Regions from separate parts of the Limibacter armeniacum genome, predicted to be linked through region 4. Evidence: riboswitches for the same ligand, from Rfam matches in the RefSeq annotation. Region 4 holds a riboswitch; each other region holds the start of a gene.
The links. Region 4 has a riboswitch for thiamine pyrophosphate ahead of thiC (phosphomethylpyrimidine synthase ThiC). Riboswitches for the same ligand answer to the same signal wherever they lie in the genome.

Region 1 (2,203 bases), on a different contig from region 4:
AGTTGTCGACCTCGTTGTCATAACCCGCCAACTCATTGAAAGTGCGGTCACCTTCTGCTATCTTTTGCTCCGATACACCGTTCCAGGCCTGGAATGTAACCTCTTTTCCTGAGAACACATTTGCGGTAAAGTTACCGGCTTTGCTTTCGTATTTCCCTGAAAGGTAGAATGACTTTAAGTCAACCCATGCATTATCGATATAGCCATCCGATTCTGTTTTGGAAAGTCTGCCATACAAGCTGAAGTGGTCATTCAGTTTTCCTGTTGAAAACTCTGTGTTGACCTTCCATGTGCCAAATGAGCCAACAGTAGTACCAACCTGCGCATATGGTTTGTCAGCAGGGGCTTCAGTCGTAAGGTTTACTGATGCGCCAAATGCACCAGCACCATTTACTGAAGTACCGACACCACGCTGGATCGCAATATTGTCTACAGAAGAAGCAAAATCAGGCATATTGACCCAGAATACTCCTTGAGATTCTGCATCGTTGAGAGGAATACCGTTGATGGTGACGTTGATACGGGTTGGGTCCGAACCTCTGATACGCATGCCTGTATAACCGATGCCAGCTCCTGCATCAGAAGTAGTGACGATAGAAGGTTGGAAGTTCAGTAATACAGGAAGGTCCTGCCCGAGGTTTTGAGGTGCAATCTCTTCCGCTGTCAGTTCTGTTACAGTAACAGGGTAGTCCTTTTTGGCATAAATGATGGCTGTTCCCAACTCTTTGAAGTCTTCCTTGAGGGGGATGTCCAATATTACATCCTGCTTCAGGGTAATTGGTTGAGAGAAAGGCACAAAGCCAAGGAAAGAAACAGATAGTGTGTAGTTACCTTCCGGTAGTCCACTTATCTTATAAGCACCAGAAGCATCTGTAATGATACCTTTATTAAGTTCTTCTATTGAGACAGTCGCACCGAATAGTGCTTCTTGATTAGAGGCTTGTGTTACTTTGCCCGAAATGGAATATTGTCCGAAAGACAATACGGGTAACATCAGCAACATGGAAAATAAAACAGCTCTCATCTTTACTTTTAGTTTGTAGTGATTAAAACTTAAAGCGTATGATGAGTGCGAAAAAAGAGATTACGGGAAACGGATGCATACTGTACGCTTACAGTATGGTTGATTTCAGACAACTATAAAAACAAAGGCTGTCTTTTGCTCCCTTCGCAGGAATTACCCTGTTCAGGTTCTATGGGTATAATCTCAGCTTTTCAGCACCCCAGCATACTATACCGGCACTTGCCAGTACAATCATTTTGCGAGCCACCCTTTTGGATGGCGCTGCAAAGATATGCCGATTTATATTTTATTTACAAATTGTCCTATTCTTTTCTTTATTTTCGAATCTTGATAAAGATGAAATGAAAACAACGGGGCAATACCTTTACCCCAAAAACAATATTGGAATGAAAATTCTTTTAGGGACGCTATTTTTTCTCAGCAGCCTTTGCGCAATGGGGCAGGATATTCCTGTAGGCAGCTGGCGGACACACCTGACTTATCACAATACCCATATTGTAGAATTTGGAGAAAACAAGGTTTATGCAGCTTCTGCCAATGGACTCTTTTTTCTTGACTTGGAAACCAATGAGCTTCAGCCAATCACCAAGGTGGATGGCTTGAGTGATAGTGATGTGGGTGCCTTATCTTACAGGGCTGCTAATGGTCAGTTGCTGATTGCCTATCGCAATGGGAATATCGATGTTCTGGAACAGGATGGTATCGTCAATATTAGGACAATACTAAACGCTGATTACCCTGACAAGACACTTTATGATGCAGAGAATGTTGGAATGTTTACTTACATCTCCTCGGAGTTTGGGATTGTCAGGTTGGATATGGATACCTATAATATACGGGATACTTATGCTGAGATTGGCATTGATGGAGAGCAGGTAGCCGTCTATGATTTACAGGTAATTCGTGATACCATTTTTGCGGCAACTGCGGAAGGGTTAAAAGCGGCTCCAATTGATGAGTCTGTCAATAAACAGGATTTTAGAAATTGGACTTTGCTGAGAAGCTCCAACAGTATTAGAAAAGTGGCAGGTGGAGATGATAAGGTATATTTTTGGGAAGAAACATCAGGTGTTTGGGAATATGCCGCTGACACAGCGCTTCTGATAACTGATACTGAACTTTCATCCATAAATGGTATTGCTTACGGAGATGAGGCATTGCTTGTCTTGCGAAATGAGC
Region 2 (2,203 bases), 610 kb from region 4:
GAGTCTATGCTTGGAGATTTGTCGGATGTGTTGTAATCCATCCAGTCCCCATTCTATTTTTGTGTCTGTTTTGGTTTGTGTGCCAAATACTGGACTTACACCCAGATAGTCTACAGGTAAATTCTCTGCTTCCTTTACTTCCTCCAGTGACTCAACAGATAAGCCGACAATACTATTTGGAGGTAGGAGTCTTCGTGCACTTTCTACCGGCATGTCACTTTGTCCAAGGTGTACGCCTTCTGCTTCAACTGCTAAGGCTACATCTACTCTATCATTGATAATCAATGGAATGTTAAAGGGCTTCAGTAGTGTTTTCAGTAGTAAGCCTTTTTGTATAAACTCACGTGTACTGGCATTTTTTTCTCTGAGCTGAACCATTCCAACCCCTCCTTCAGCAGCCATTTGAATGACGGATGCTAGAGAATGGTGTCGGCAATCAGACTCACTTGTGACCAGATATAACTTATTCATGAATGACTTCAATTTTAGCTTTATCCATAAAGGTATCTTCATTGAGATTATAAAGCGCATCTAAAAAGTACAGTTGTAGTGTACCCGGACCTTGTGCCTTTTGCATGGCAACCTCACCAACTACTCCCATTGTCGCCATTGCTGCTAATGTAGCCATGAATGGGTCTGAAGTAACCGCCAAACAAGCTCCAGTTAGTGCTGTAGCGGTACAGCCCATTCCTGTAACTTTGGTATAAAGCGGAATGTTGTTTAGCACTTTTGCCTTAGTAGTGGAAGTGATGATCCAATCCTCTTCCCCTGAGATACAAACAGTCCCATTGGTTATACCTGCCAGTTCCGTTGCAGCATCAGTAGCAGCTTGTGCCGATATGGTACTGTCAACTCCCTTGGTAGCTGAGGCAGTACTTAGGGCAGCCATGATCTCACTCCCATTTCCACGGATGACAGTAGGCTTAACAGTATCTATAAGTGAGGCAAATGCTTCGTTGCGGTAAGGGGTAGCGCCTAGTCCAACTGGGTCAATGACGATAGGAGTCCCTTTCCTTTTGGCTGTAATCATTGCCTTTTTCATGGCTTCTACCCATTGAGGCTCTAATGTGCCGATATTGATGACAAGACTTCCTGCAATGCCAGCCATATCTTCAACTTCTTCCAGTGCATGAGCCATAACAGGGGATGCTCCAAGTGCTAGCAGTGCATTGGCAGAGTTATTCATGACTACATAGTTGGTGATATTATGTACGAGAGGAGCTTGTTCCTTTACAGCCTTTACAGTTTCCCAGAGTTGTTGTAGCATATCCTTTTATCAAATTGCATGGTGAATGAATCTTGTCAAGGTATACTTCAGGGGTACTCCGCTGCTATAATTGAAATAGGAGAGAGATGCCTAGCTTTTCCCTACGACAGTGCCAGCTGTATCAGGTTCAAAGGGTATTTCTCAGTTCCTTAAACGGAACACCCCTAAAGCATATATCGCAAAGTTAATAGAATTTTTTTAGGGAAAAAGTATGACGAAACAAGGTTTCTTGTCACTGAAATATAACCTCTAGGTATTTGTCGATTTATATGAAGCTGGGTTTATGCAACCGATTTAAAAGTACTTATAACAGCGTGTAAGTATGATGATACCGTTATGCTTTTCTATTAAAATGACTTATGAGATAATGAATTTTAGCGTTCAATAAGCTTCTGAGTATAAAGACGTAATGCTTGAGGTATTGGCTTGAATCTATTTTTAGTGTAAATTGTACATATTTAATAATTGATGTAATTTATTCATCATACAACACACTAACACATACAAGTCAACTTGTTGTCTCTAATCGACTATGATAGCTAATATATTGAGATCAATAGCTGTTCTGTTGTTTACATGCTGGTCATTTTATGTATCAGGTCAAACAACGATTCAAGTAATCAGATTGCCGCAACATACCCCAATTACAGATACTGTTTTTATCTCTGGAAGTTTTAATGATTGGTTAGCTAATGATCCGAATTATGCATTAAAACCAAATAAGGAAGGCATTTTAGAGGTGACGATGCCTGATAGCTTGAAAGCTTTTGAATTCAAGTTTACACGAGGGAATTGGGAGTATGTAGAAGGGACTTGGGATGGAAAGCCTTTGGCTAATAGGACCTGTATTCTACCCTCCTCAGTAACGGATACAGTAATTGTAGCATCAGTTCAGAGCTGGGAGGATTTGGCTGCGCAGGTAACTTTCAAGCTTAA
Region 3 (2,203 bases), 300 kb from region 4:
GAATCCCATTTTTGCCAGTTCCTCGGTTGCCTTCAAGGTTTCCACCGCATCGGGCATCAAGTATTTAGGATCAGGATGGATTTCAAGCTTGAGCAGGTCGGTCTGTAAAGCTTCCCTTGCCAGCTGTGCGGCAAAGATGGCTTCCTTGGCATTACGAACGCCTGAGGTATTGGGCAACAGCCTGAAGTTTCCTTCACGCAAGTGGTGAAAGAGGTCTTCCTCTGGTCGGTGCTCATTGACACGCTTCAAGGCTACGGTCACCAGCTCTGAACCAGAAGCATCCAGCGCTTCCCGCATTTCTTTGTTGCTGCTGAACTTTCCTGTTCCGGTAAACAGTCTGGAATTGAATTGAATATTATCTACTGTAAGCATTGGTTTCAGATGGTTTGTTGTGAGATGATCAGGTTGGTGTACTCAGCTGCCAAGACGGCATCTTCTGCTTGGGCAATCAGGGAAGAAACAGCGATGCCATGCAGCCCGACTTTCAAAAGCTCAGGAATATCCACATGCTCAATGCCTCCTATCCCGATCACAGGTGTGTGATTGTCTGTGTTTCGAAATTTTTCCAAAAGGTTGGCATAACCTTCCAATCCCAAAATCGGGCTGAGTTTTTTCTTGGTTGCTGTAAAACGGAATGGTCCTAAGCCGATATAGTCCACCTTCATGTCTGCCAGCTTGAGCATATCCTCCAGCGTATTGGCTGTCCCTCCAATAGTTTTTCCTGCACCCAAAATTTTTCTTGCTTCAACAGGTGACATATCTTCCTTTCCGATATGTACGCCGTCGGCATTGATGTCAGCAGCCAGTTCCACCCGGTCATTGATCACCAATGTGGCGCCATAATTTTTACAGATGGCTGCCATTTCCTCCGCAATAGGACGCAGCTGCTCATCAGACATGGTCTTTTCCCTAAGCTGTATCCACCTGACATCACCCTTACAGGCAAGCTCTACTTGTTTGGTATAGGAAACCGTTGGGTGTGGTTGTGTAATAAAGTGCAGACGGGCAATTTCTTTTTTATTGATCATGGTCTTGTTGATTTGAGATATATGATTGGAGACTTGAGATTGGGAATTTAAAGTAGTCAATCTCATGTCTAGCATCTCAATTTTTCACCCTCCTTGCGTTGCACGAATAATTGTGATGTTGTCGCCTTCTTTTAGCGCATGAGACTCCCATGCTTCCTGTGGAATCACTTCATAGTTCACAGCCACAGCGGTTCCCTGAAATGGGACGCCTTTTTCCTTTACAGCCAATGCAACGGTACAATTGGCTGGAAGCTGAATAGAATCTTGGTTAATGGTAACCTGCATGTTCAATTGGTTTTGTAAATGAAACTTGAAACACAGGCTCTAGAGGAGAATCAAAAGCAGAAACATGTTTTAGGGAAAGCGCATAAAAAAATACGCCCCAACAAATCATCTTCCAGCTTTTCCCTACGGCAGTACTAGCTGCATCAGGTTCTAAGGGTAAGTTCTCAGTTCCGATACTAAAAGTATGGAACACCCCTAAAGCTGCTACGAAATAACAGAATATTACAAAAGGATGCAAACATCTGAGATTACTCTCTACTATGATCCAATATGCCGAACTAAAACCAGTAGCAAACACTTGTTAATATGAATGCTATCCTCAATAAGTAATTCCAATACTCCTACTTCAATAGAGATTCCCTTCATTCTCTTTTCTAGTCGTATGTCTTATTAATTAATGGTGTTTACAAAATGAATGTCTTCACTAGCAAGTATTTTCTTCTATTACTATTCAGTTTCAGTTTTCATTTCAGTGATGTATTTGGACAGGATGACAAAAACCAAATTGACCTGGAAAAGCCTACTTTGGAAATTGGTGGTGCTTTAAGGTTTAACTACAACTACTCCACATGGAAGGACGGTCAGAAGAAAAGAGGTGGTGATTTTGGCTATGATGTCTTCCGGCTTAATGTCAAGGCAGCTTATGAAGGTGTCAAGCTCAATGCAGAATACCGACTTTACTCCAATTCATTTGGGGGAGGCATGCTCAAACAAGGGTGGTTGGCTTATGACTTCAATGACCAGAATGAAATTCAGATTGGTCTCACGCAAGTTCCTTTTGGGATTACCCAATACAACTCTCATTGCTGGTTTTTCAGCATCGACTACTATGTCGGACTGGAAGATGACCATGATATGGGTGTCAAGTTTCAACACGAAGATGAAGTATG
Region 4 (2,203 bases):
ACTTCTTCCTCAATGCTTGAAGTCGTGACAGAGTTACCAATGTTTGCATTGATCTTGACCAAAAAGTTTCTGCCAATGATCATAGGCTCTGTTTCAGGGTGGTTGATATTGTTTGGAATAATGGCCCTTCCGGCAGCAATCTCGTTTCTGACAAACTCAGGGGTAATAGGTCCTCTTGGTGTAAATGCCCCAAAACTGTTTCCTTGATGTTGTTGGCTGATTTCCTTGATTTCTTCCAGACGCTGGTTTTCTCTGATGGCTACATATTCCATTTCAGGAGTAATAATGCCTTTTTTTGCATAATGCATTTGGGTTACGTTAACTCCTTGCTTGGCTCTTAGCGGTTTGGAAAGGTACTCAAACCTTAAACTGTCAAGAGAAGAATCATCCAAACGTTCTTTTCCGTAACGGGAAGAGATACCCTGTAATTCCTCCACATCTTCTCTGTCTGTGATCCATGCTTTACGTAACTTGTTCAGCCCTTTTCTTACATCTATGGAGATATTTGGGTCTGTGTAAGGGCCGCTTGTGTCGTATACTGTAACAGCAGGGTTGGGTTCGGTTTTTTTCTTTCCATTTGCTAAGAATGTCACAGAATCTTCCAAAGAAATCTCTCTCATGGCCACCTTGATGTCATGTATTGTGCCTTTTACATACACTTTTTTGGAAGCTGGGAATGGATCACGTGTAATCGTCTGAGAAGACGGGATACGATCTTTGCTCATTGTTTTTGGTTTTGGACTGTATGAGGGGCCAAAGTGTGGCATGAAGGAATAGCTTTTGCCAATAGCTACCGCAACCATACAAGTCGATGAAAAAAAGATAAACGATAAGCTTTAGAGGAATGAATAGACAGGAAGCCAGATATGGGATTTTCCATATCAGTACACTTCCAGCTTTTCCCTACGGCAGTACTAACTGCGTCAGGTTCAAAGGGTAAGTTCTCAGTTCCGACATCATGACGATGTGGAACACCCCTAAAGCGAGCTTAAGTTAACAGAATTTAGATGGAATACGAAAAAAGTACATGGAGGAACTGATATAGCTTATTGCTCTTCATGAGAGGACTACTGATCAGAAGTTATGATTGTTGTTTGAACTTCTTATTGATAATCAGAGGACTGTGTTTAATTATTTTATAATTCTGTTAACATTTTATTTGTTTGGTTAACAACATTGTGGCACAGACTTTGAAAAAGTGGAATCATGCAATCATTAAATAAATAAATCCAATATCTAGATCCTGTTTATTAATATTGCTTCATAACATTGAACATTAGATAGGTGGCTTCTAGCCATACTTAACTTAAATAATTACAATTATAACCAGCGTTTAACCCGTTGAGTAGCCAGCATTGATACCTAATTAAACTCAGCGTCGCTAAACAGCCAACAAACAAAATACAATGAAGAAAACTCTATTATCGATTTCGTGCGTTTGTGCCATGCTGATGGCATTCCCTTCGTGTTCAGAAAATGATGAAACAGAAAAAGGACCTTCAACAGAACTAACTACTCCAGAAGATGGATCAGAAGCTGATACAGGTGATGCCGTAACAGAAGAGGATGGTGTTGCTGGTGGCAGTGACAACAGTGGTTCTGAAACAGACAATGGTGGTTCTGATAATACATCATCAGGCGGAGATTCAAGTACAGACAACGGCGATTCGGGTGATAGTACCGGAACTGACAATGGAGGATCAGATTCTTCAGGAGGAGGTGATACTGGTACAGACAATGGCGGTTCTGATAATACTTCTGGAGGAGATTCAACAACTGTTAATGGTTCTTCAGGTGGTGATACAGATACTGATAACAATACAGACAACGGAGGTGACTCTTCAGGAGGTAGTACAGATAACGGTGGATCAACCGGAGGAAATAATGGCGGTTCTGATAATACAGAGACAGACAACGGTTCTACATCACAGGATTTGCAGGATAATGAATCTGTTGTAAATGGTATTCTGGAAAAAGTAAACTACTACAGAAACCAAGCTGGTCTTCACTCTTTGGTACTGGATGATATTGCCAATAAATATGCGAAAGAGCATAACCTGTATCAAATCTCTCAAGGAAAGATCAGCCATGACTATGCAAGTACTCGTGGAAGCGAGCTGATGTCAGAGCTGAATGGCAATGCTTTTGGTGAAAACGTAGCCTACCACAATTTCCCTTACGAAATTGACCATGCCGCTTATGT

Region 1: linked by a shared signal. The riboswitch ahead of V6R21_RS08260 (TonB-dependent receptor) and the one ahead of thiC (phosphomethylpyrimidine synthase ThiC) in region 4 are both predicted to bind thiamine pyrophosphate.
Region 2: linked by a shared signal. The riboswitch ahead of thiM (hydroxyethylthiazole kinase) and the one ahead of thiC (phosphomethylpyrimidine synthase ThiC) in region 4 are both predicted to bind thiamine pyrophosphate.
Region 3: linked by a shared signal. The riboswitch ahead of thiS (sulfur carrier protein ThiS) and the one ahead of thiC (phosphomethylpyrimidine synthase ThiC) in region 4 are both predicted to bind thiamine pyrophosphate.

The regions. Positions count from the first base shown of each region.
Region 1 covers NZ_JBAJNO010000008.1:546,663-548,865, forward strand. The annotation lists gene V6R21_RS08260 (TonB-dependent receptor) at 1-1,024, opposite strand, end outside; TPP riboswitch at 1,147-1,236, opposite strand; gene porZ (type IX secretion system anionic LPS delivery protein PorZ) at 1,411-2,203, shown strand, end outside.
Region 2 covers NZ_JBAJNO010000009.1:1,541,931-1,544,133, reverse strand. The annotation lists gene thiE (thiamine phosphate synthase) at 1-471, opposite strand, end outside; gene thiM (hydroxyethylthiazole kinase) at 464-1,267, opposite strand; TPP riboswitch at 1,349-1,443, opposite strand; gene V6R21_RS24130 (helix-turn-helix domain-containing protein) at 1,800-2,203, shown strand, end outside.
Region 3 covers NZ_JBAJNO010000009.1:1,226,088-1,228,290, forward strand. The annotation lists gene V6R21_RS22755 (thiazole synthase) at 1-354, opposite strand, end outside; gene V6R21_RS22760 (thiamine phosphate synthase) at 378-1,028, opposite strand; gene thiS (sulfur carrier protein ThiS) at 1,113-1,313, opposite strand; TPP riboswitch at 1,417-1,520, opposite strand; gene V6R21_RS22770 (hypothetical protein) at 1,725-2,203, shown strand, end outside.
Region 4 covers NZ_JBAJNO010000009.1:929,571-931,773, reverse strand. The annotation lists gene thiC (phosphomethylpyrimidine synthase ThiC) at 1-725, opposite strand, end outside; TPP riboswitch at 884-989, opposite strand; gene V6R21_RS21615 (CAP domain-containing protein) at 1,407-2,203, shown strand, end outside.